4 regions of the Nocardioides sp. CF8 genome follow, and region 4 is predicted to be linked to each of the others. Evidence: predicted binding sites of a transcription regulator. Region 4 holds the regulator's gene; each other region holds the start of a gene.
The links. Region 4 encodes LexA, which represses DNA repair genes until DNA is damaged. Its sites were predicted from a motif close to TCGAACANNTGTTCGA; they were not measured.
Positions count from the first base shown of each region.

Region 1 (5,414 bases), 1.2 Mb from region 4:
GCCACGGTCCGGGTGTGGGCCAGCAGCTGACGAGCCGCCGCCTCGGTGTCGTGGGCGAGGCCGGACAGCCGGCAGATCTCCTCGGCCACCTCCTGCATCTGCTTGCCGGACTTCAAGAAGCCCTCGGCGTTGCCGCGATCGACATGGCGTCGGTCCAGGGCGACGAGTCGTCGCGCCGCGTCGAGCACGTCGACGGTCGGGGCGTCGAGGCGGTCGGCGTAGCGCACCGCGTTGGTCAGCACCGTGCCCAGCCCGGCCTGTCGGGCGACCCGGGCCATCCGGGCGGCGTGGGCGGAGCTGTCGGGAAGGCGGTGCGAGACCAGCTCGACGACCAGGTTGTCGCGGGGCACGACGGCCTGCCACGGCGCCAGCGCCGCCAGCGCGAGGTCGTCGCGCCGGCGCCTCGCCGCCACGCCCGCCTCGGAGGCGGGGCCGAGCAGCACCATCACGTCGCCGCCCATGAGGTGGGGCGCCAGCGACTCCAGGGTCGCCACCGGCCGGCCTCGCTCACCGGTGAGGTGGGTGGTCGAGACCATCCGGCAGATCGCCGCCCAGCCCGCCTTGCCGGTCGCCAGGAACGTCACCCGGGGCAGCCCGCCCCGATGGGCCGGCAGGTCGCGGTGGGCGCCGCCGCGGACCGGGGTGCGCGCAGCCTCCCCCCGCGAGGAGGGCGTGCCCGGCCAGGTCACCGGCGCCACGGCCAGGTCCACCCCCAGGACCGGCCGGATGCCGGCCCGCGCGCAGGCCTGGGCGAACTTCACCGCGCCGTACGTGCCGTCGCGATCGGTGAGGGCGAGCGTGTCCATCTCCTGCTCGACGGCGCGCTCGACGAGGGTCTGCGGGTGGGATGCCCCGTATTGCAGGGAGTAGCCCGAGGCCACATGGAGATGGACGAACGGGTCAGGCGACACCGGACTGACCGGCCATCTGACCAGCTGCGACGAGGCGTTGGTCGAGATGGGCATGGGGCACCAGGCCCAGCGCCGACTCGATCACGGCCAGGAACCGGTCCGCGTCACGGACCAGGTCGTCGGCCTCGCGCTCGCTGACGGCCCGGGTCGAGCCGGACTCGGCAGCCGCTCGCTTGCCGGCGCCGGCCGCGAAGAACCGGGCCCACTCGGCGAGCTCGGGGGCGAGCTCGGCCAGCAGCACCCAGGCGTTCTTCTGGCGCCCGCGCCGAGCCGTGGGCTTGGCCCGGGCGGCCAGCAGGGCGGCCGCCGCCCGCAGTGCCGCCACATGGGCGCAGGCATAGCGGGTGGGCACGTCGCGGGCGGTGATCGACTCCTGCAACGACTCGGCAGCCAGCGCGAGGTAGGAATGGGTCGTCGCGGGCAACAGGTGGGGATTCATCATCAACACCGCCCTCAGTCCGCACAGCCGACGAGCTGCCAGTGGCCGTCGGACCAGTCGAAGGAGAGGTCGAAGACGCCGGTGGAGCTGATCCCCCGGCCGGCCTCGACCCGCCAGAGCTCACGCTCGACGAGCAGGTCGGCGTTGACCACCGGCTCGGCGGTCCCACCCGCGCTCTCCTGGGCGGGCTGCCACCACGGAGCGGTCTCCACCCAGTGCGCGAGCACGGCTCGCACCTTCCACAGCCGGCCTCGCCACAGGAACTGGTCGGGGCCCTCGGTCTCTCCTCGTCGAACCTCGACGGGGTCGTCGTACAGCCGCATCTCACGTCTCCTCACCGCTCATCGACCCCGCCACCGGCTCCGGGGGCGGTGGGGGTCGAGGTCACCGCCACCGGAGCCACGTCCGAACAGATGTTCGAACAAGACCAAAGGTACACGGCCCCACCGACAGTGGGTCAAGAGCGAGGGCGAACCTGCGTCAGTTCACGCGCAGATAGGTGTTGGTCTCCTTGCGCCACAAGAAGATGACGAGCAGCACGCAGAACGCGAAGAAGAGCGCCGAGACGACGACGAACGCGATCGGCAGGCCGTGGTTGAGGCCCAGGGACGAGACGAGCAGGCCGAAGAGGCTGGTCGCGGTGAGGACCAGCCGGGACCAGCCGTGGCCGTCCACGAGGAAGGCGGCGAGCACCACGACCAGCACCACGAACACGATGAACGAGACCAGCGCCAGCGGCACGAACTTCGGCACGATCGCCGCCTCGCGCAGGGCCGCCATCCCGCCCGAGGCGAGGAGCTCCTGCGCCGACGGGTTGCCCTTCGCCCAGGCGAGGATGATCTCGTCGTGCTGGAGCCAGGTCAGCAGCACGGCCGCCCCGCTCACCACGACCAGCGCGAGCAGGCACCGCAACGCGTTGGTGATCGATCCGGGCATGTCCCTCATCCGCAGTCCCTCAGCATCCTCGACAACTTCCCCTGACTAGGCTCGCACCATGGCGAGCGAGCACCCTGCGATCAGATCATTTCGCGACGACCTGCACCGGCGGGGTGGCTCGGGTGACGTGGTCATCCTGCCTGACTCGGTCCACACGGCCGCACTCGCCGCAGCCGCTCTGGGGTGTGAGATCGGCGCCATCGCCAACAGCCTGGTCTTCGACGTCGACGGCTCACCGGTCCTGATCCTCACCTCCGGCGCCCACCGTGTCGACACCGCCAAGGTCGCCGAGCGCATCGGCGTCGACGCGCTCACCCGAGCGACCCCCGACTTCGTCAAGCAGCACACCGGCCAGGTCATCGGTGGCGTCTCCCCCATCGACCACCCCGCCCCCGTGCCGACCTGGATCGACTCCTGGCTGCGCAACCACGAGGTGGTGTGGGCCGCCGCCGGCCACCCCGCCGCCGTCTTCTCCTCGACCTTCGAGGAGCTCGTCACGATGACCGGCGCCCGAGAGATCGAGGTCGCGTGATGGAGATCTGGATCAACCCCGCCTGCTCCAAGTGTCGTACGGCGATCAGCGAGCTGGATGCGGCCGGTGCCGACTACACCGTGCGCCGCTACCTCGAGGACACGCCGAGCGCCGACGAGCTCGCCGCCGTGGTCGAGCGCCTCGGCGTCGAGCCGTGGCACGTCGCGCGCGAGAAGGAGGCCCGCGACGCCGGGATCGACCTCCCCCGCGACGCCGAGCACCGCGCCCACTGGCTGGCCGCGCTCGCCGCCCACCCCCAGGCGATCCAGCGCCCGATCATCACCGCCACCGACGGCACCACCGTCGTCGGTCGCGACCCCGACGCCCTGCGCGCGGTGATCGACGCCGAACAGGCCTGACCTCACTAGGGTGTGGGCGTGGAATCACTCGCCTTGACCTTCTCCAGCGGCTGGGCCAGCGGCATCAACGCCTACCTGGTCGTGCTCGTGCTGGGCGTCGCCGACCGGCTGAACGACTTCACCCAGGTCCCCGACGTGCTCGCGCGGTGGGACGTCCTCAGCGTCGCCGGGTTCCTCTACGCGATGGAGTTCATCGCCGACAAGATCCCCTACATCGACTCCAGCTGGGACGCCATCTCCACCGCCATCCGGCCCACGGCCGGTGCCGTGATCGGCGTCCTGCTGGCCGGTGACGCGTCCACGCTCGACCAGGCGGTCCTCGGCGGCGTCGGCGGCGGCACCGCGCTGCTGTCCCACCTCGTCAAGGCCAGCAGCCGGCTGGCGATCAACTCCTCCCCCGAGCCGGTGACCAACATCGGCGCGAGCCTCGCCGAGGATGTCGCCGTCTTCGGTGTCGTGGCCTTCGCGATCAACAACCCCGAGGCCGCGGCAGCCATCGCCGGCGTGCTCCTGGCCGCCGGTCTCATCGCGATGTTCTTCATCGCCAGGTTCATCCGCCGGGGGTGGCGCAAGTGGAAGAAGAAGGACCCGATCGCGGCGTCGATGTGAGCGCCCGATGACTGAACTGCGGATCGTCGTCATCGGTGGCGGCTTCGGTGGCCTGGCCAGCGCGGCACGCCTGGCCAAGCTCGGCCACCAGGTCACCCTGCTCGAGCGCTCCACCTCCCTCGGCGGGGCCCTGCAGCCGATCAGTGCCGACGGCTTCACCTGGGACGCCGGCCCCACCACCACCTTGCTGCCGGCCGTCATCCGCGACCTGTTCCGCAAGACCGGTCGGCCGCTGGAGCGCGAGCTCGAGCTCGAGCCGCTCGACCTGGTCCGCGAGCACCGCTTCGAGGACCGCACCGTGCTGCGCCTGCCCAGCGGCTCGCGGGCCGCGCAGATCGCCGCCTTCGACCAGCTCGGCGACGGTGCGGGCGACCTCGGCGCCAGCTGGTCGGCGTACGTCGATGCGCACTCCGAGACCTGGGAGGTGCTGCGGCGCGGCTATCTCGAGCAGCCGTGGGACCCGGCCCTCTCCCCGCGCGAGCTGACCGACCTGCTCGGCAGTCGCGAGATGCTGCACAAGCGGCTGCGCCGCGACTTCAAGGACGAGCGGCTGCGCCTCGTCGCCAGCCATCCGTTCGTCATCGACGGCCACGACCTGCGCAACGTCCCGGCGTGGATGGGCGTGACGTCCTACCTCGAGCAGACCTTCGGCGCCTGGACCGTGCCCGGTGGCCTCTCCGCGATCGGTGCGGCGCTGGCCGACCGGCTCGCCACGCGTGGCGTCACCGTCGAGCTCGGCACCACGGCGCTGGACATCGTGCTGCGCGACGGCCGGGCGGTCGGCGTATGCACCGCGAACGGCGACCTCGACGCCGACGCCGTGGTCTGCGCGATCGACCCGCGGCGGCTGCCCGCGCTGGCGGGGTCGGTGCACCGGACCATGCCGGCCATCCCGCCCGTCGTCGCCCACGTGGGCCTCGACGGCGACCTGCCCGACCTGCCCCACGAGGTGGTGCTGCACGGCGACCCGATGCTGGTGGTGCGCACCGGCGGCACGGCCCCCGAGGGCGGCGCCGCGTGGACGATCATCGGCCGCGGCCGCCTCGCTGAGGACGTGCTGCGGGCCCTGGCCCGGCACAAGGTCGACGTCCGCACCCACGTCGTCACCCGGATCGACCGCTCCCCGCGCGACCTCGTCGATGCCTGGGGCGGTTCACCGCTCGGCGTGCTGTGGCAGGGCCGCGCGACGGTGCGCGACCGGCTCGGGCCGACCACCCCGGTCCCCGGTGTCTACGCCGCCGGCGCGCACGCGACCCCGGGCTCGGGACTGCCGTTCGTCGGGCTCTCGGCTGCCCTCGTCGCGCAGGAGATCGGGCCGGCCTGAGCACTTTCGTCCACGTGGACGAAAGTGCTCGCCCCGTACGCCGCAGGGCGGGTGCTGCCGCGTGCACAACCGTCCAGACGGACGACTCTGCCCGCCTGTGGACGACGCGAGCAGGGAACCCGGCTCGTCGGGCAATCTGGCGCCATGGCCGACGAGAAGCTCGACACGCGGCAGCCCTTCACCCGGGCTGCCGGTCTCGAGAGCGGCCTGACCCGGCGCCAGCTGATCGGTCCCGGCTTCCGCACGATCAGCCACGGGATCCTGGTCTCGGCGGAGGTCGCGGACTCACCCGGGCTGCGCACGC
Region 1 is NZ_CM001852.1:2,646,016-2,651,429, forward strand. It holds partial or broken gene CF8_RS22055 (PHP domain-containing protein) at 1-881, opposite strand, end outside; gene CF8_RS12875 (SAV_6107 family HEPN domain-containing protein) at 901-1,353, opposite strand; gene CF8_RS12880 (DUF6504 family protein) at 1,365-1,673, opposite strand; gene CF8_RS12885 (hypothetical protein) at 1,831-2,286, opposite strand; gene CF8_RS12890 (YbaK/EbsC family protein) at 2,345-2,818, shown strand; gene CF8_RS12895 (ArsC/Spx/MgsR family protein) at 2,818-3,177, shown strand; gene CF8_RS12900 (DUF4126 domain-containing protein) at 3,196-3,786, shown strand; gene CF8_RS12905 (phytoene desaturase family protein) at 3,794-5,110, shown strand; gene CF8_RS21010 (hypothetical protein) at 5,255-5,414, shown strand, end outside.
Region 1: a site for LexA is predicted at 1,756-1,771, ahead of CF8_RS12880 (DUF6504 family protein). Genes of this name have one in related genera too.

Region 2 (5,414 bases), 1.8 Mb from region 4:
AACTGGCCGAGCGACATGAACACCCCGATCGCCAGGATGCTGCGCCACGGGGCGGCCGGGCGCGGGATGAAGAAGATGGCGGGCAGCACGACGGCGACGAACCGGAGGGCGACGAAGAGCAGCGGTGGGACATCGGCCATGCCCCAGTCGATGACGACGAAGTTGAAGCCCCAGATGGTCGCGACGAGGGCAGCGAGGAGCGAGTCACGGGTATTCACCGCTCAAGTGTCCCGGGGACGATCATGAAGCACCAGCAATGTGTCGCACATCGAAAGCAGTAGCATCACTACATGATCGATCTCGCCGCCCTGACCAGCCTGCGCGCCGTCGACACCCACGGTTCGGTGGTCGGCGCGGCGGAGGCGCTGGGCTACACGCCGAGCGCCATCTCCCAGCAGGTCAAGCGCCTGGAGAAGCAGGCCGGCGTGGCACTGCTCGAGCGCGTGGGCCGCGGCGTGATGCTCACCGAGCACGGTCGGCGGCTCGTCACCGACGGATCACGCCTGCTCACCGACCTGGAGCAGCTCGAGTCCGGGCTGCACCGCGACGCCGGCCGGGTCGCCGGGCGGCTGCGGATCGCTGCGTTCTCCACTGCCATGCGCGGCCTCGTGGCGCCGGTCGTCCGTGCCCTCCTGGACGAGCACCCCGACCTCGCGCTGACCCTGACCGAGCGCGAGCCCTGGGACACCATCGACCTCGTCGCCTCCGGCCAGCAGGACCTCGGCATCGTGCACAGCTGGGGCGACGTGCCGCTGCACGTCCCCGAGCACCTCGTCGGTGTCACGATCGCTCGCGATGTCGCCGACGTCATCGTGCCGCGGGGTCACCGGCTCGCCGGCCGCACCCGGGTCTCGCCGCGCGACCTCGTCGACGAGCCCTGGGTGGCGACACCCGAGGGCAGCATCTGCCGGCAGTGGCTGATGCGGATGTACGACGGCACCGGGCGTGCGCCCCGGATCGCGCACGTCGCCATGGAGTTCGACTCCCACCTCGCTCTCGTCGGCGCGGGGTTGGGCATCGCGCTGATCCCGCGGCTCGGTCGCGCCCCGCTGGGCGACGACGTCGTCGCCGTCGCGGCCCACCGGCCGGCGCCCACCCGCGAGATCACCGTCCTGCACCGTGCGTCGATGGTCGACTCCCCCGCAGTGACGGCCGTCGTGCAGGCACTGTCCGCTCGCTGAGCCCAGCGTCGCCTTGCTGCCCGGGCAGCGGTGGTTCACCTTCTTCCGGTGAATCACCCCTGGTCGTCCAGCGCCGCCAGGTGTGGGCCGATGACCGCGACGAGCTGGTCGTGGACATCGCGATCAGCAGCAACGATGAGCCCGCGACGTGTGTTCAGCGCATCGCCCGCCAAGTCGGAGACCACGCACCCGGCTGCGCGGCACACCCCGATCCCCGCCGCGAAGTGCACGTTGTCCACGAACGTGCCGTCACTGATGTACGCCGCCCGGCGACCCGCGGCCACCCAGGCGACTGCCAGCGTCGTGGACGTCACCCGGGGACCGAACGACGCCCGGAAGGCTGCGTCTGCGAGCAGCTGCGGGCCCAGGAAGGGTCGATCCAGCGGGCCGTCGCAGTTGACGTCGACGAGTGTGATCGCGACGACGGGAGGAGTGGCTCGTCGGCTCCGTCGCGGCGTACGAACGCTCCCTGCTTGTCTGCCCAGAACGTCTCGCCGGTGATCGGATCAGCGGACACGCTGACCACCGCGTCCGCCCCGTCGACCAGGGCGACATTGACGGCGACCAGCGGGGTCTGCGCGGCGAAGTTCAACGTCCCGCAGAGTGGGTCCACGAGCCAGCGGCGAGAGCCCGAGCCGCCACCCACGCCCCTCACCTCACCGCTCTCCTCGCCGACCCGAACGTCCTCGGGGCGAGCAGCCGCGATCGCCTCGAAGATCGCGCGTTCGGCGTCGAGGTCCGCGTCGGTCGCGAAGTCGAGCCCCGACTTGGCGTGCCTGGTCAGGCCGGTCCCGTAGGCAGCTCGCACCACCCGCGCGCCAGCTTCGGCGGCCACGAGAGCAATCTCGACATCGGTCAGCTGATTCGTCACCCATTCATCCTCGCCGACTGGCGCGGCCCGCTCGATGTCGGTGGCGCGCTACCGCGCGGCGCGCGAGGATGAGGCGCATGACGACCACCGACTGGGCCCCGTCGCCCGATCGACGTCCGGCCATGCGGATCGCACCCCTGAACATGGCCCACGCCCAGGACATCTGCACGTGGCAGTACTCGTCGCCGTACCACTGCTATGACATGACTGGCGCGACGCCCGCGGGACTGCTCGACCCTGTGGCCGGGTTCAACGCGGTCCTCATGGCGGACGAACTCATCGGGTTTCGCTCGTTCGGCGCCGACGGACAGGTCCCCGGATGGGCCTACGACGACGACGCGCTGGACACCGGCGGGGGCCTGCGGCCGTCGCTCATCGGGCAGGGATTCGGACAGGCCGCGATCCAGACCGGCCTGGCGTTCGGAACCGAGAAGTTCCACCCACAGGCATTTCGGGTCACCGTCGCGTCCTTCAATGCACGCGCTCTTCGAACTGTCGCATCCCTCGGTTTCCGGCCGGTCGGCGAGTTCGAGTCCTCCAACAATCGGACGCAGTACGTCGTCCTCAGTCGGCCTACGTCCGCCGGTGGAAGCTGACGTTGCCGTTGGGCAGGTGGGTGGTCCCGTAACGCTCGTCGTGGATCACGCGGTGGTGTCGGTGGCACAGCAGCCGGCCGGTGGTCGTGTCGGTGGGGCCACCCTGGGACCAGGGTTGGTCGTGGTGCACGTGACACGCGGCGGGCGGCAGGTCGCAGCCCTCGGCGGTGCAGCCGCCGTCGCGCTGGGCGATCGCGACGCGTTGCGCCCTGGTGTGGAACCGGCGGGTGCGGCCGAGATCGAGGACCTCGGAGGTCCCGCCGAGGACGGCGGGGATGATCCCGGCCTCGCACGCGAGCCGTCGGGCCTGGCCGGCGCTGAGCCGGCCACCGGTGTCGAGCGACGCCGCCGCGAGTCCGCCCATCAGCGTCCCGAGACCCATCGTGACCACGACAGTGGCGGACACGCCGCCGCTGGTGGGGAGGCGGTCGGCGGCGTATCGCTCGATCCACTCGATGAACGCCCACCCGAGGCGTTCGTGGAGCGGCCGCTCGTCGCGGGGCGCCTGTCCGGTGATCGCCATGAGCTGTTTGCGGAGCATCTCCGCGGCGCCGGCGGTGGGCAGGGTGAACTTCCCGGTGGTGGTGCCGTCGGGGTTCTCGCGCAGCGTGAGGGAGACCTTGCGCGCGGCGGCGGCTTCCTCGTCGGCCAGCGCCTTGGCCTCGGCGGCCTCGCCGACCTCGGGGGCGACGGTGTCGAGGATCCGGCGCCCGAGGACCTTGAGCGCCTTGGCGTCGTGGTCCTTGGCGAGCACCAGGAGGTGCTCGACGGCCCGCGGCTTCACGTGCTGGTGCGCCGACGGGATGGCATCGACGGCCTTGACGATCACCCACGCCTGGTCGACATGCACCCCACCACCCGCCAGCGCGGCCTGCACCGGGGCATGCAGCTCCTCGGACAGTCGTCGCCCCAGGTGGGTCAACCGGTTGACCTCGGGACGCGTGAGCAGCGAACGCCCCGCCCACCACTGCCCGGTGTGCCGGGCCCCGATCACGTCACCCAGTCGGCGGTGATCAGCCTCCCCGACCGCAGCGGTGACGGCACCGGTCGAGCGGTCGACGAGCCGGGTCGCGACGTCGAGCAACCGTGTGAGGTCGGCATCGGACAGGGTCGTGACGGGGAGCCCGGACAAGTCGTCGTACGCCGCGTCCAACCGCTCCAGCACGGCGGTCAGCACCGGCGATGGCGGGACCGGGGCACCCGGCGCACGCCATTGCTCGTCGGTCGTCATCGCGCACCCCCTCCATCGGCTGGAACCAACCCGCAGTCGTGTGACTGGGGTCCGGGGCGCCTTTTCCGGGTGGTGGGTTCGACCAGCAGTTCCACGATGGGATGAGCCGCAGCTTGCTCACCCGCTGATCTGGTCCGCTGTGGACCATGTGCTGAAGCAATCGTACGCCCGTTCGAACACCGAGGGAAGGCCCAACCGGAGCGATTTGCCGCCGTTCGCTCCGGGCGAACGCAATCATGGCGCTCGAAACTAGGGTGGTCCCATGAAGGCCCCTCGAGCACTGGCACGGTTCAACAAGCGCGTGACCAACCCGATCCAGTCGACGTACGCACCGCACCTCGCGCCATGGGCGGTCATCACGCACGTCGGCCGCAAGTCCGGGCAGACCTACCGCACCCCGGTCGTGGGCTTCCGGTCCGGCTCGACCTTCGCGGTGGTGCTGTTCTACGGCCCCGAGTCGGACTGGGTGCGCAACGTGCGCTCGGCAGGTTCCGCGACGATCACGCGACGCGGTCGGGACCTGACGTGGAGCAACCTCCGGGTGGTCCCGGCGGACACCGCCGGCCTGCCGAGGGCCGCGCGCACACTCGGCGGAGCAGCCCGCCCGGTGCTCGTCGGCGACCTCTCCTGACAGTCAGCTCGATGCCTGGCCGGTGAGACCCGGCCCCCAGTCTCGAAACAAGACCGCCCCAAGGAGCATCCATGTCTGACCCCCAGGACCCGTACGCGACGCTGGCGCGCCTGCTCGACGAGCGGTGGACCTGCCGCCAGTTCCTCGCTGACGAGGTGCCGCGGGAGACCATCGAGCGCCTGCTGGCCCTGGGGCAGCGGACACCGTCGTGGTGCAACACCCAGCCGTGGCAGGTGATCGTGACCAGCGGCGAGGGCACGCACCGCTTCCGCAAGGGGCTGCTCGAGCACGTGGCCAGCCAGCCCCCTGCACCGGACTTCGACTTCCCCGCTGCCTACACCGGCGAGCACCGCGCCCGTCGGCGCGAGTGCGGATTCCAGCTGTACGACAGCGTCGGCATCGTCAAGGGCGACGCCGACGCGAGCCTCCGCCAGGGACTGCGCAACTTCGAGCTCTTCGACGCCCCGCACGTCGCCATCATCACCACGGAGGACGACCTCGGGGTGTACGGCGCGGTCGACTGCGGCCTCTACGTCAACACGTTCCTGCTCGGCGCCCAGAGCCTCGGGCTCGCCGCCGCGCCCCAGGCCGCACTCGCGTCGTACTCACCGTTCCTGCGCGAGCACTTCGACATCCCCGACAATCGTCGCGTGGTCGTGGGCATCTCGTTCGGCTACGCCGACCGCGACCACCCGGTCAACGGTTTCCGGACCTCGCGCGCCGCGCTCGCCGACACCGTCACCTGGCACTAGGCGGTCAGAACAGCGCTGACGCGAGGTCCCGCCGCCCGGCCAGCACCCGCTCGTCGTCGTTGCCGACGGCCGCGAAGAGCGCCAGGAGGTGGTCTCGTGCCTTGGCGCGGTCGGCGTCCGCCGTACGCGCGACCAGGTTGATGAGGCGGGTG
Region 2 is NZ_CM001852.1:1,426,006-1,431,419, reverse strand. It holds gene CF8_RS07070 (EamA family transporter) at 1-218, opposite strand, end outside; gene CF8_RS07065 (LysR family transcriptional regulator) at 291-1,181, shown strand; gene CF8_RS23440 (inositol monophosphatase family protein) at 1,235-1,495, opposite strand; gene CF8_RS23435 (inositol monophosphatase family protein) at 1,492-2,052, opposite strand; gene CF8_RS20795 (GNAT family N-acetyltransferase) at 2,130-2,648, shown strand; gene CF8_RS20790 (HNH endonuclease signature motif containing protein) at 2,626-3,879, opposite strand; gene CF8_RS07045 (nitroreductase family deazaflavin-dependent oxidoreductase) at 4,142-4,510, shown strand; gene CF8_RS07040 (nitroreductase) at 4,582-5,262, shown strand; gene CF8_RS07035 (co-chaperone YbbN) at 5,267-5,414, opposite strand, start outside.
Region 2: a site for LexA is predicted at 4,040-4,055, ahead of CF8_RS20790 (HNH endonuclease signature motif containing protein). Genes of this name have one in related genera too.

Region 3 (5,414 bases), 1.4 Mb from region 4:
TGCCACACGAGCAGGTTGGGGTTCTTCCACGACCGGTCGACGTTGGCGGTGAACGCATCCAGCCAGAGCACGGTGGCCGCCTCGGCGGCGGAGGTGCTGAGCTCGCCGTCGTAGCCGAAGGAGCCGGGCAGGAAGTCGACCCCGAGGTTGAGCCCGACGCTCTTGGTGAGCAGGTCCTGCACCTCCTCGTCGGCCTCGTAGCGGGCGATCTCGGCATCGAGGTCGAGCGCGACCAGGCGCGGCGTGCGCAGCCCGATCCTGGTGGCGAGCTCACTGACGATGACCTCGGCCACCAGCACCTTGAGCCCCTGGCCCGCGCCGCGGAACTTGCAGACGTAGGTGCCGAGGTCGTCGGCCTCGACGATGCCGGGCAGGCTGCCGCCCTCGCGCAGGGGCGTGACGTAGCGGGTGACGTCGACCACCGGCAGGCCGGTGGCCGGCTTCGCAGTCGTGCTCACGCGACCGGCGCCTCGTCGGCGAGCCGTCGCTCCTGCTCCTCGACATCGAAGTCGGCCACCGGCCACTGCAGGTCGAGACCGCGCAGGGCGTCGAGCAGGAGCTGGGCGACCGCGAGGTTGCGGAACCACTTCTTGTCGGCCGGGATCACGTGCCAGGGCGCGACCCCGGTGTTCGTGCGTTCGAGGGCGATCTCGTAGGCCTCGCGGTAGGCCGGCCACAGCGCCCGCTCGTCGAGGTCGCCGGGGTTGAACTTGTAGTGCTTCTCGGGGTTGTCGAGTCGCTCCTGGAGGCGGGCCTTCTGCTCGTCGGCGCTGATGTGGAGCATGCACTTGACCAGCGTCGTGCCCTCGGCCACGAGCCTGGCCTCGAAGTCGTTGATGGCGCCGTACCGCCGCTCGATCTCCTCGGGCTCGGCGAACCCGCGCACCTTGGCGATCAGCACGTCCTCGTAGTGCGAGCGGTCGAAGACGCCGACGTAGCCGGGCGCCGGCACACCCTTCTCGATCCGCCAGAGGAAGTCGTGCGCCTTCTCCTCGTCGGTCGGTGCCTTGAAGCTGGTGATCCGCACGCCCTGCGGGTCGATCAGGCCGACGGCGTGCCGCAGCACCCCGCCCTTGCCCGAGGTGTCCATGCCCTGGAGCACGAGCAGCACCCGCCGCTCGGAGCCGGCGGTCCGCTCGGCCCACAGGCGCTCCTGCAGGTCGGCCAGCTCGGTGGCCATGGCCGCCAGCGCCGCCTCGCCGTCGGCCTTCTTCCCCGTGAACCCGGGCGCGGCGTCCGTCTCGATGGCACTCAGGTCAACGGGGCCGGGGCTGAGGCGGAGCTGGGCGGCGATCGCGTCGGTCATGGGCACATCATCGCGCACCGAGGAGGCGCTGCTCGTCAGGCCAGGACGCGGCGTACGTCGAGGGTGCAGCCGACGACGGTCGCCACCGAACTGTCCGTCTGGGGCTCGTCGAACCACACCCCCTGCTCGAAGCCGAGCTTGTCGAGCACCCGCAGGCTGGCCGCATTGCGGTGGTCGGGAGCGGCGAAGTAGGCGGCCGCGGCCGGCAGCCGGTGCTGGGTCTTCAGCATCCAGGCCCAGAGGATCGGCACCCCCAGTCCACGCCCGACCCACTCCGGCTCACCGATCGCGTAGTCCATCCCGATCGCGTCCGGGTCGGGAGCCAGCAGCGCGTACTCGGGATAGTCGCCGATGCGGTAGTCCTGCACGAAGCCCACCGAACGGCCGTTGACCTCGGCCACCCAGATCCGCGTCGGGCTGGTGCCGTCGATGTCCGCGGAGTATTGCTCGGTGACGCGCTCCAGGGTCGGTTCACCGTCGGCTGCCCACCACTGGAGCACGTGCGGTTGCTGGCGCCACTGCGCCACCTTGGGCAGGTCGCCGCGGGTCATGGGCCGCAGCGTCACGGCCCGGTCGTGGTCGATCAGGAACTTCTTGACCTCACCGGACAGGTCGAGAGGCACCGGCACGCCGCTGAGCGAGCCGGCCGTCCGGACCGCGGCAGCCCGCCAGGACTCCCCGTCTCGCACCACACCCGACAGCTCGTGGCCCCGGTCGGCGATCGTCAGCCGGATGGTCATGGGCGCTCGTCCGGGCCGGGCAGCAGTCGGGGCATGAGCCGAGACTAGAACTCCTCGTCGGGCTCTGCATCCAGTCGCAGCTCGTCCTTGACGATCGCGAACGCCATCCCGGCGCCGTAGCCCTTGCGTGCGAGCATCCCCACAAGTCGCTGGGTCGCCTTCTGCTGCTCGAGGCCACGGACGGAGCGCAACTTCTTGCGTACCAGCACCCGGGCAGCGGCAGCCTCGTCGTCCGGGTCGATCTGGTCGAGGGCGTCACGAGCGACCTCGTCGTCGATGCCCTTGCGGCGCAGCTCGTGGGCCAGCGCACGTCGGGCCAACCCCTTGCCCGGCTGTCGCGACTCGATCCACGCCCGGGCGAAGGCCTCGTCGTCGATCAGGCCGACCTCTTCGAAGCGGTCGAGCAGGCGCTCGGCCAGCTCGGCCGGCACCTCCTTCTTCGCCAGCTTGTCGGCCAGCTCCTTGCGCGAGCGGGCCTGGCCGGTGAGGGCGTCGAGGAGGATCTTGCGCGCAACGGCCTCCGGGTCCGCGGGCGGTCCGAGGGCGACCTTGTCGGGCGGCGGCGGAGCCGACGAGGGCTCTCGGGTGCGACCCGTCGCCCGCTCCGTCGACCGGGCGCGAGAGGCGCCGGACTTGCGCCGCGGGCGGCCTGTCGGCACCCGCTCGAACGGCTCGTCGGGCTCGTCCGACTCCGCGGCTCCGGACTTGGACAACCGGGACGAGCGAGTCCAGGCCTCGACCCCGGCGTGGACGTCTCCTGCCCACGCCGGCGCCGGCCGGTCCTCGCTCACCACACCCGTCCTCGCAGTTCATCCGCGCCGGCCCCTGGTTCCGCGGGGCCGGCTGCGCGGTCAGAAGTCACTCACACCGATCGGCTCGTCGGAGAGCTCGTCGGCCGGGGTGTCGACCTGCGGCCCGACGCCGAGCTTCTCCAGGATCTTCTTCTCCAGCTCGTTGGCCAGGTCGGGGTTGTCCTTGAGGAAGGTGCGGGCGTTCTCCTTGCCCTGCCCGAGCTGGTCGCCCTCGTAGGTGTACCAAGCGCCGGCCTTGCGGACCAGGCCCGCCTCGACACCGACGTCGATGAGGCCACCCTCGCGGCTGATGCCCTTGCCGTACATGATGTCGAACTCCGCCTGCTTGAACGGCGGGGCGACCTTGTTCTTCACGACCTTGACGCGGGTGCGGTTGCCGACCATGTCGGTGCCGTCCTTGAGCGTCTCGATGCGGCGCACGTCGAGGCGCACCGAGGAGTAGAACTTCAGCGCCTTGCCACCGGTGGTGGTCTCGGGCGAGCCGAACATGACGCCGATCTTCTCGCGCAGCTGGTTGATGAAGATCATCGTCGTCTTGGAGTTGTTGAGAGCACCGGTCATCTTGCGCAGTGCCTGGCTCATCAGTCGGGCCTGGAGACCGACGTGGCTGTCGCCCATCTCGCCCTCGATCTCGGCCCGGGGCACCAGCGCGGCCACCGAGTCGATCACGATCAGCGACAGGGCGCCGGAACGGATCAGCATGTCGGCGATCTCGAGCGCCTGCTCACCGGAGTCGGGCTGGGAGACCAGCAGGGCGTCGGTGTCGACACCCAGCGCCTTGGCGTAGTCGGGGTCGAGGGCGTGCTCGGCGTCGATGAAGGCCACGATGCCGCCGGCCCGCTGGGCATTGGCCACCGCGTGCAGGGCGACCGTGGTCTTTCCGGAGGACTCCGGACCGTAGATCTCCACGACACGGCCGCGGGGCAGCCCGCCGAGACCGAGCGCGACGTCGAGCGCGATGGAACCGGTGGGAATCACCTCCAGCGGGGCACGGATCTCGTCGCCCAGTCGCATGACCGAGCCCTTGCCGAACGACTTCTCGATGTTGGCGAGCGCTGCATCCAGCGCCTTCTCGCGATCTCCACCAGCCATGTGCGTGTCCTTCTCTACGTGTCGGATGTCAGGTACGTCTGCGACGCTAGAGCGAGCCACCGACATCCCCTGATCAGGGAGGTCGAACCTGTGGAGAACCTCGGTCCCGCGTCGTACCTGTGGACACAATCTAACCCGAACGTCTGTTCGATGCGCTGTTCGCCCCCGGCGTGTCGCCCGGATCAGGCGCGGCCGTCGCGACGTGTCGCGAGCCCGGCCGCGACGACGACCGCTCCGAGCAGCGCGGCGAAGGCGGCCAGCATCGGATAACCGAGCTCCTGGACGATCACCCCGGCGAGCGCTCCCCCGCCCGCGGCCGTCAGGGACATCGCCATGTCGGAGGTGCCCTGGACGTCCGTGCGCGCGGACAGCGGCGTACGGTCCGCGATGATCGTCGAGGCCGCGACCGTCGCGAAGGACCAGCCGAGGCCGAGCAGGAAGAGCCCGGCGAAGATCTGCCACGAGCTCCCCTCGGGCGCCGAGCCGCACAGAGCCAGCGACGCCAGCAGCGTCAGTCCGCCGGCCGCCAGCACCGACGAGCGTCCCCAGCGATCGGCGGCGAGACCGACGAGCGGTGAGAACGCGAACATGCCGAGCACGTGCAGCGAGATCACGAAGCCGATGACGTGCAGGTGTGCGCCGCCGTGCTCCATGTGCAGCGGCGTCATGATCATCACGGTCACCATCGCCGCGTGCGCGCAGGCCATGCCGACCACGGCCGCGCCGACGGCCGGCACGTCGCGCACCGTGGCGGTGAAGCGCGACCACGACCGGGTGGGGACGTCGCCCGCGGCGACCGGTGCCATCGACTGCGCGACGAGGAGCGGATCCGGCTTGAGGCGTACGGCGAGCACGCCGGCCGCCACCACGAGCGCGACCGCGCCGATGGCGAACCCGCCGGTGAGCTCGGGGATGCCGACGGACCGCGCGAAGGAGGCGCCAACACCGGTCAGGTTGGGGCCGGCGACCGCGCCGATGGTGGTGGCCCACACGACGACGGACAACGCACGGGCGCGCGTCTCCTCGGGCGCGAGGTCGGTGGCGGCGTAGCGCGAGCCGGAGTTGGCTGCCGTGGTCGCACCGAGGAGGACGGCACCGACGAGCAGCACCAGCATCGAGTCGACCACACCGGCGACGACGGCCAGCACGGCGCCGGCAGCGCCGAGCAGGTAGCCGGTGACGAGGCCGATCCGGCGCCCGCGGGCGCGCATCAACCGCGCGAGCAGGAAGGCGGCGGCCGCCGTGCCGAGCACCTGGAAGGTCTGGGCCAGGCCGGCCATGCTCTCGCTGCCGGAGATGTCGCGCGCGAGCAGCGAGGCGGTCGCGACGCCGATCGTCACGCCGACCGCCCCGACTGCCTGCGAGACGACGAGCGTGCGGATCGTGCGGGTCTGGACGGCCTCGATGTCGACGAGGGTCGTCGTCGTCATGCGGCGCTGATCGGCGCGGTGCCGAAGGCGATGT
Region 3 is NZ_CM001852.1:2,420,017-2,425,430, reverse strand. It holds gene CF8_RS11810 (HipA family kinase) at 1-458, opposite strand, end outside; gene CF8_RS11805 (PPK2 family polyphosphate kinase) at 455-1,306, opposite strand; gene CF8_RS11800 (GNAT family N-acetyltransferase) at 1,342-2,046, opposite strand; gene CF8_RS11795 (regulatory protein RecX) at 2,091-2,837, opposite strand; gene recA (recombinase RecA) at 2,898-3,950, opposite strand; gene CF8_RS11785 (MFS transporter) at 4,133-5,380, opposite strand; gene CF8_RS11780 (DM13 domain-containing protein) at 5,377-5,414, opposite strand, start outside.
Region 3: a site for LexA is predicted at 4,086-4,101, ahead of recA (recombinase RecA). Genes of this name have one in related genera too.

Region 4 (5,414 bases):
GATCGGGCTGCTGACCTCCGACTGGGAACGGGGCTGCGGCTCGTGCGGGACCCGCGCGTCCGCACCCGGCGTCAGGCCCGCTGCGACGAGCAACGGGACCACTGCCGCGGCGATGTGACGTAGACGCATCCTGTGTCCTTCCCGAGATGGACCGGCGAGAGCGACGCTATCGGCGTTGCCCTGAGAACGAGCGCCGGAGCGTCGCGTCACGCACCGTGAGGTTCTCCACAGCGTCTGGAGCCGGGCTCGTGCCGGCACGGAATCTCAATTAGCGTGTCGGTCGTCCGGCTCGGGCCGGGCCCACTCGGGGAAGAAGGCTCACATGCCCAATGTGTTCGTACGCCGCATCGCGCTCGCCACCGTCGCGCTCCCGCTGCTCCTCGGCAGCTGTGCCGACGACCCGCCCGTGCCGCAGATGCCGGAGACGAGCTCGCCCACGAGTGAGCCGACCGAGACTGAGTCGACGTCGGCCCCCGAGCCATGGGACGAGCAGACCGAGGATGGTGCCGTCGCGTTCGCGGAGCACTGGATCGACCTGCTGAATGACGCTCGCTTGAGTTCGGCGACAGAGCCCGTAGCGGCTGCGAGCACTCCTGAGTGTGACAGCTGTTCAAATATCATCGACATCATTGACCAATGGCAAAGCGACGGAATCGTCTACACCAGCAAGCCTTGGACAATTGACCAGGTCGCGGTCAGCAGGAGCGAACGCGACTCAGCGGAAATCGGGCTCCGCATCTTCCGACCACGAGAAGTCCTCACCGAGCCGGACGGCACCGCCGTCAGGAATGCGGGCTCCCACGCCACCTACGTCGCGACAGTCGAATGGCGGCGAGGTGCCTGGCTCATGCACGAACTGGTGATCCCCGAATGATCCGCGCAGGTTTCCTCACCACGGTCCTCGTGACGTTCCTGGCCCTTGGGGGAGGCGCCCATGCAGGTGATGACGCTGAAGTCACGGCCGGCGCCAATGCCTTGAACGTGGCGATGACTCAGAACACGAATCAGACGGTGAAGCCGGCGATATCGAACGCCCCGACGCCCGGAAGTCCACAGAGTTCTACGCCACTCGGACCGAAGCCCGAGATCAAGTACGTGCCAATGTGCGTTCGCGGCGATCCCACCATGCAGGGCAGCGGATTCGGTTGCCCATCTGGCGAACAACTTGCTTGTGGCGACGGCGGGCTCATGTTCACCGTCTACGTCACGATGCCCGGACGGCCCACAGAGAGCTCCACTGAATGCATTGAGCCCGGCGACCCCGTTGACCCCGGTGCGCAGACGCCAACGGTCGACATCCCCGGCGAGGCACTGAGTGCCTTCAAAAAGGTCGAACTGCCTGCCTCCACGATCGAGATCCAGCCGCCAGGCGGCGAGACGCTGGTCAACTTCAAGACGATCTTGTCGACCCAGGCTGAGCGGCATCAGATCCCCGTCACCCTCGAGAAGGTCAAGATCGATCTCGTCCTCGAAGTCTGGCCGAGCCACTTCAAGTGGCACCACGGCGACGGGACCGAGCAGGAGTCGGCGGTCGCGGGAATGAAGTGGACCGACGGCGCCGACGTCGACAGCGCCGGCTTCATCACGCACGTCTACACCACGACGCTGGACGCGGCCCGGGTGAGCGTCGACACGACATGGTCGGCACAGTTCAAGGTCGTCGGCGACAAGGACTGGCGCCCGGTCGACGGAACCGTCACCAAGGTCGGCGCTCCAGCAACTCTCGGGGTGCTCGAGGCGAAGCCGCAGCTCGTCACGAGTCCGAACTGACGGGGTCACTCATCACCAGCGCGGCTGGACCGTGTGGCTCTGGTGTCACAGGCAGACACCAAAGCCACACAGTCGGCGGCAAGCAACGAGACCACCAGCAAATGCCGCGAGGGGCGGGCCACGCAAGTGGCCCGCCCCTCGTCTTCCCCGGCCCGCCAGCCGGGGTCGAGTCGGCTGGCGGAGGCTGTGAGTCGGTCAGTCGGTGCTGACCGGGACGCGGAGCTTCTGGCCCGCGGAGAGCGCGACGGAGTCGAGGGCGTTGAGCCGCTCGATCTCGCGCATGGTGGAGCGGATGTCGCCCTCGACGTCGAGCTCGGCGGCGATCCCCCAGAGGGTGTCGCCGGTGCCGACCATGACGATCTCGGTCGGCTCGGCCTGGCCGGGCGTCTCGGAGCCCACGGCGACGGAGCCGAGGAAGAAGGCCGCGAGGAGCAGCAGCGCCAGCGCCGCGAGGAACACGACCACGCGGCCGCGGCGCGTCAGGCGCACGCTGGACTGCGGGGCGCGAGAGACGCGCGGGGCGGAGAAGGTGGGGGAAATGCTGAGGGTGCTCATGTTGGCCTCCTGGGGAAGATCAGCCGGTCGTGGTGTCGAGGGAATGTCTAGACGGAGCCACCGACAACGGCAGCGGGTCGAAGAGACGTTCGATCGAACGTGTGTACGACGGTAGAGCATGTGTTCGAACGATGCAAGCGCTCGAGCGAACAATTGTTCGACACGTCAGGAGTCCCCCGAGGCCGACACGCCTTCGAACAAATGTTTGAACAACTGCTCGGCGATGACTACGGTGAAACCAACCGACTGCAGGAGGAGCCGCCATGGCGAAGAAGGAAGCACCGGACGCAAAGGTCCTGGCCATGCCCGACGGGCCGCCGGACGCCACGGGACTCACGCCGCGCCAGCAGCGCGTGCTCGCCACGATCAAGGACGCCATCGAGACCCGCGGCTATCCCCCGAGCATGCGCGAGATCGGCGCCGCGGTCGGGCTCACCAGCTCCTCCAGCGTCGCCCATCAGCTCAAGACCCTCGAGGAGAAGGGCTTCTTGCGACGCGACCCCAACAGGCCGCGCGCGCTGGAGGTGTTCCTGCCCGAGGTGATGGCCGCACGCCGCTCGATGTCGAGCGCCGACGAGTCGACGTACGACGAGACCGACATCGGCGACGCCGCGCCCCCGGCGACCTATGTGCCGATGGTCGGACGGATCGCCGCCGGCGGGCCGATCCTGGCCGACGAGCGCATCGAGGAGGTCTTCCCGCTGCCCAAGTCGCTGGTCGGCGACGGCACCTTGTTCATGCTCGAGGTGTCGGGCGACTCGATGATCGACGCAGCGATCTGCAGCGGTGACTACGTCGTGATCCGCCAGGAGCAGACGGCCGAGAACGGCGACATCGTCGCGGCGCTGATCGACGGCGAGGCGACGGTCAAGACGTTCCAGCGCAAGGACGGACACGTCTGGCTGCTGCCGCACAACGTCAACTACGACCCGATCGACGGCACCAACGCGACCATCCTGGGCAAGGTGACCGCGGTCCTGCGCCGCGTGTGAGGCGAGGTCACCCCTGACCGACACCTGCAGGCGACCCCGGGGTTCCGCGACCGGATCCCCGGGGTCGACCGGGGACAAGCCCGATGCCGGTCAGCCGTCGCCCGGGCTTGTCTGGAACCGTGACGATCCTCGCCCCACGCCCGACCATTTCCGACTCCGCTGCACAGCTCCAGCGGAGTCGTCGCGGCTTGCGCGAGCTCGGCTTCATCGCGCTGCTCTACATCGCGTACGCCGCCTCGCGGGTGTTCGCCGACGACGCCCTCGCGCCGGCGCGTGAGCGAGCGATGCGGATCGTCGACATCGAGGTGACGTTGCTGCTGGACCTGGAACGGACAGCCGTCGGCTGGTTCGTCGACCACGACGTGGCGGGCCTGCTGGCGGCCTACTACTACGCGACGGCCCACTACGTCGGCACCGCCGTCGTGCTCGGCTGGCTCTACCGGCGACGCGCCGCGCTCTATCCGCGTGCCCGGCAGGTCCTGGTCGCGAGCACCCTCGTCGCACTCGTCGGCTACCTGCTGATGCCGACCGCTCCCCCACGCCTCGTCGGCTACGCCGACCTGATGGCGCTACACGCAGACAGCGGCTGGTGGGGCGAGGCCGCGTCGGCACCGCAGGGCATGGGCTGGCTGACCAACCAGCTGGCCGCCTTCCCGAGCATGCACGCCGGCTGGGCGCTGTGGGTGGCGCTCGCGATCAGCGCCGCGACGACCCACCGCGGGTTGCGCTCCGTCGGCTGGGCGCACGCCGTGCTGACTGCCGTCGTGGTCGTCGGCACCGGCAACCACTGGCTCCTCGACGTGGTCGCCGGCTGGGCCATCGTGCTCCTGGCCTGGCAAACAACGAATGAACGTCCGGTCGCCCCGCGTGATCTCGAGGCCTCTGCGTCGTTGCTACATGCGTGACCCAGACCTCGCGCCCCGTTCCGCGCCGTACGATCCTCGCTTCCGCCGGAGCCCTGACCGCCGCAACCGCCGCGAGTGCCGCGGCCAGCGCCGGCGTCGCAGCCAAGCCCGGCCAGGAGCATCGCGTCTTCCAGCACGGCGTCGCCTCCGGTGATCCCCGACCGGGTCGGGTCGTCCTCTGGACCAGGGTGACTCCCTCGCCGGACGCGACTCCCGGGTCGGGCCGCGGCTCGGCCGTGGACGTCGAGTGGGAGGTCGCGCTCGACGAGCGCTTCCGCAAGGTCGTCCGTCGCGGCACCGCGCGCACCAGCGCGGCGCGAGACCACACTGTCAAGATCGACGCGACGCGGTTGGCGCCCGACACCTGGCACTTCTACCGCTTCCGCGTCGGCCGCCACGTCAGCCCCGTCGGCCGCACCTGGACGGCGCCGCGCGCCACCGCCAGCCCCGACAACCTCCGGCTCGGCGTCGTGTCGTGCGCCAACCTGCAGGCGGGCCACTTCTCGGCCTACCGCCACCTCGCGAAGCGCGACGACCTGCACGCGATCCTGCACCTCGGCGACTACCTCTACGAGTACGGCCCGGGCCAGTACGGCTACGGACAGTCCGACGTCGACGTGCGATCGCACGTGCCGGCGCACGAGATGGTCTCGCTGGCCGACTACCGCCAGCGGCACGCGCAGTACAAGCAGGACCCCGACCTCCAGGCGCTGCACGCGCGCTACCCCTTCATCGTCACCTGGGACGACCACGAGGTCACCAACGACCAGTGGGCAGAGGGAGCGCAGAACCACCAGGCCGCCGAGGGCGACTACGCCGCGCGCCGGGCGCGGGCCCATCGGGCGTACGACGAGTGGTTGCCCGTCCTCATGGAGGGCACCGCGCAGGTGGGTGACGGCACGCGGCTCTTCCGCGAGCTGACCTTCGGCAAGCTCGCGCAGCTGAGCATGCTCGACCTGCGCACCCACCGCGACGAGCAGGTCCCCACCACAACACCCAGTCCCGTGCCGACCCTCGAGGCCAGGGTCAGCGACCCCGAGCGCACCATCACCGGCCGCGCGCAGCTCGACTGGCTGCTCGGTGCGCTGCGGCGCGCACGCCCGCAGTGGAAGCTGGTCGGCAACCCGGTGATGATCGCGCCGGTCACCTTCGCGCAGCTGCCGACCGATCTCGTCGACCCCGTCAACGACGT
Region 4 is NZ_CM001852.1:3,852,084-3,857,497, reverse strand. It holds gene CF8_RS18800 (CAP domain-containing protein) at 1-129, opposite strand, end outside; gene CF8_RS18795 (DUF6318 family protein) at 323-874, shown strand; gene CF8_RS22125 (hypothetical protein) at 871-1,770, shown strand; gene CF8_RS18785 (LysM peptidoglycan-binding domain-containing protein) at 1,966-2,325, opposite strand; gene lexA (transcriptional repressor LexA) at 2,589-3,317, shown strand; gene CF8_RS18775 (phosphatase PAP2 family protein) at 3,437-4,222, shown strand; gene CF8_RS18770 (alkaline phosphatase D family protein) at 4,219-5,414, shown strand, end outside.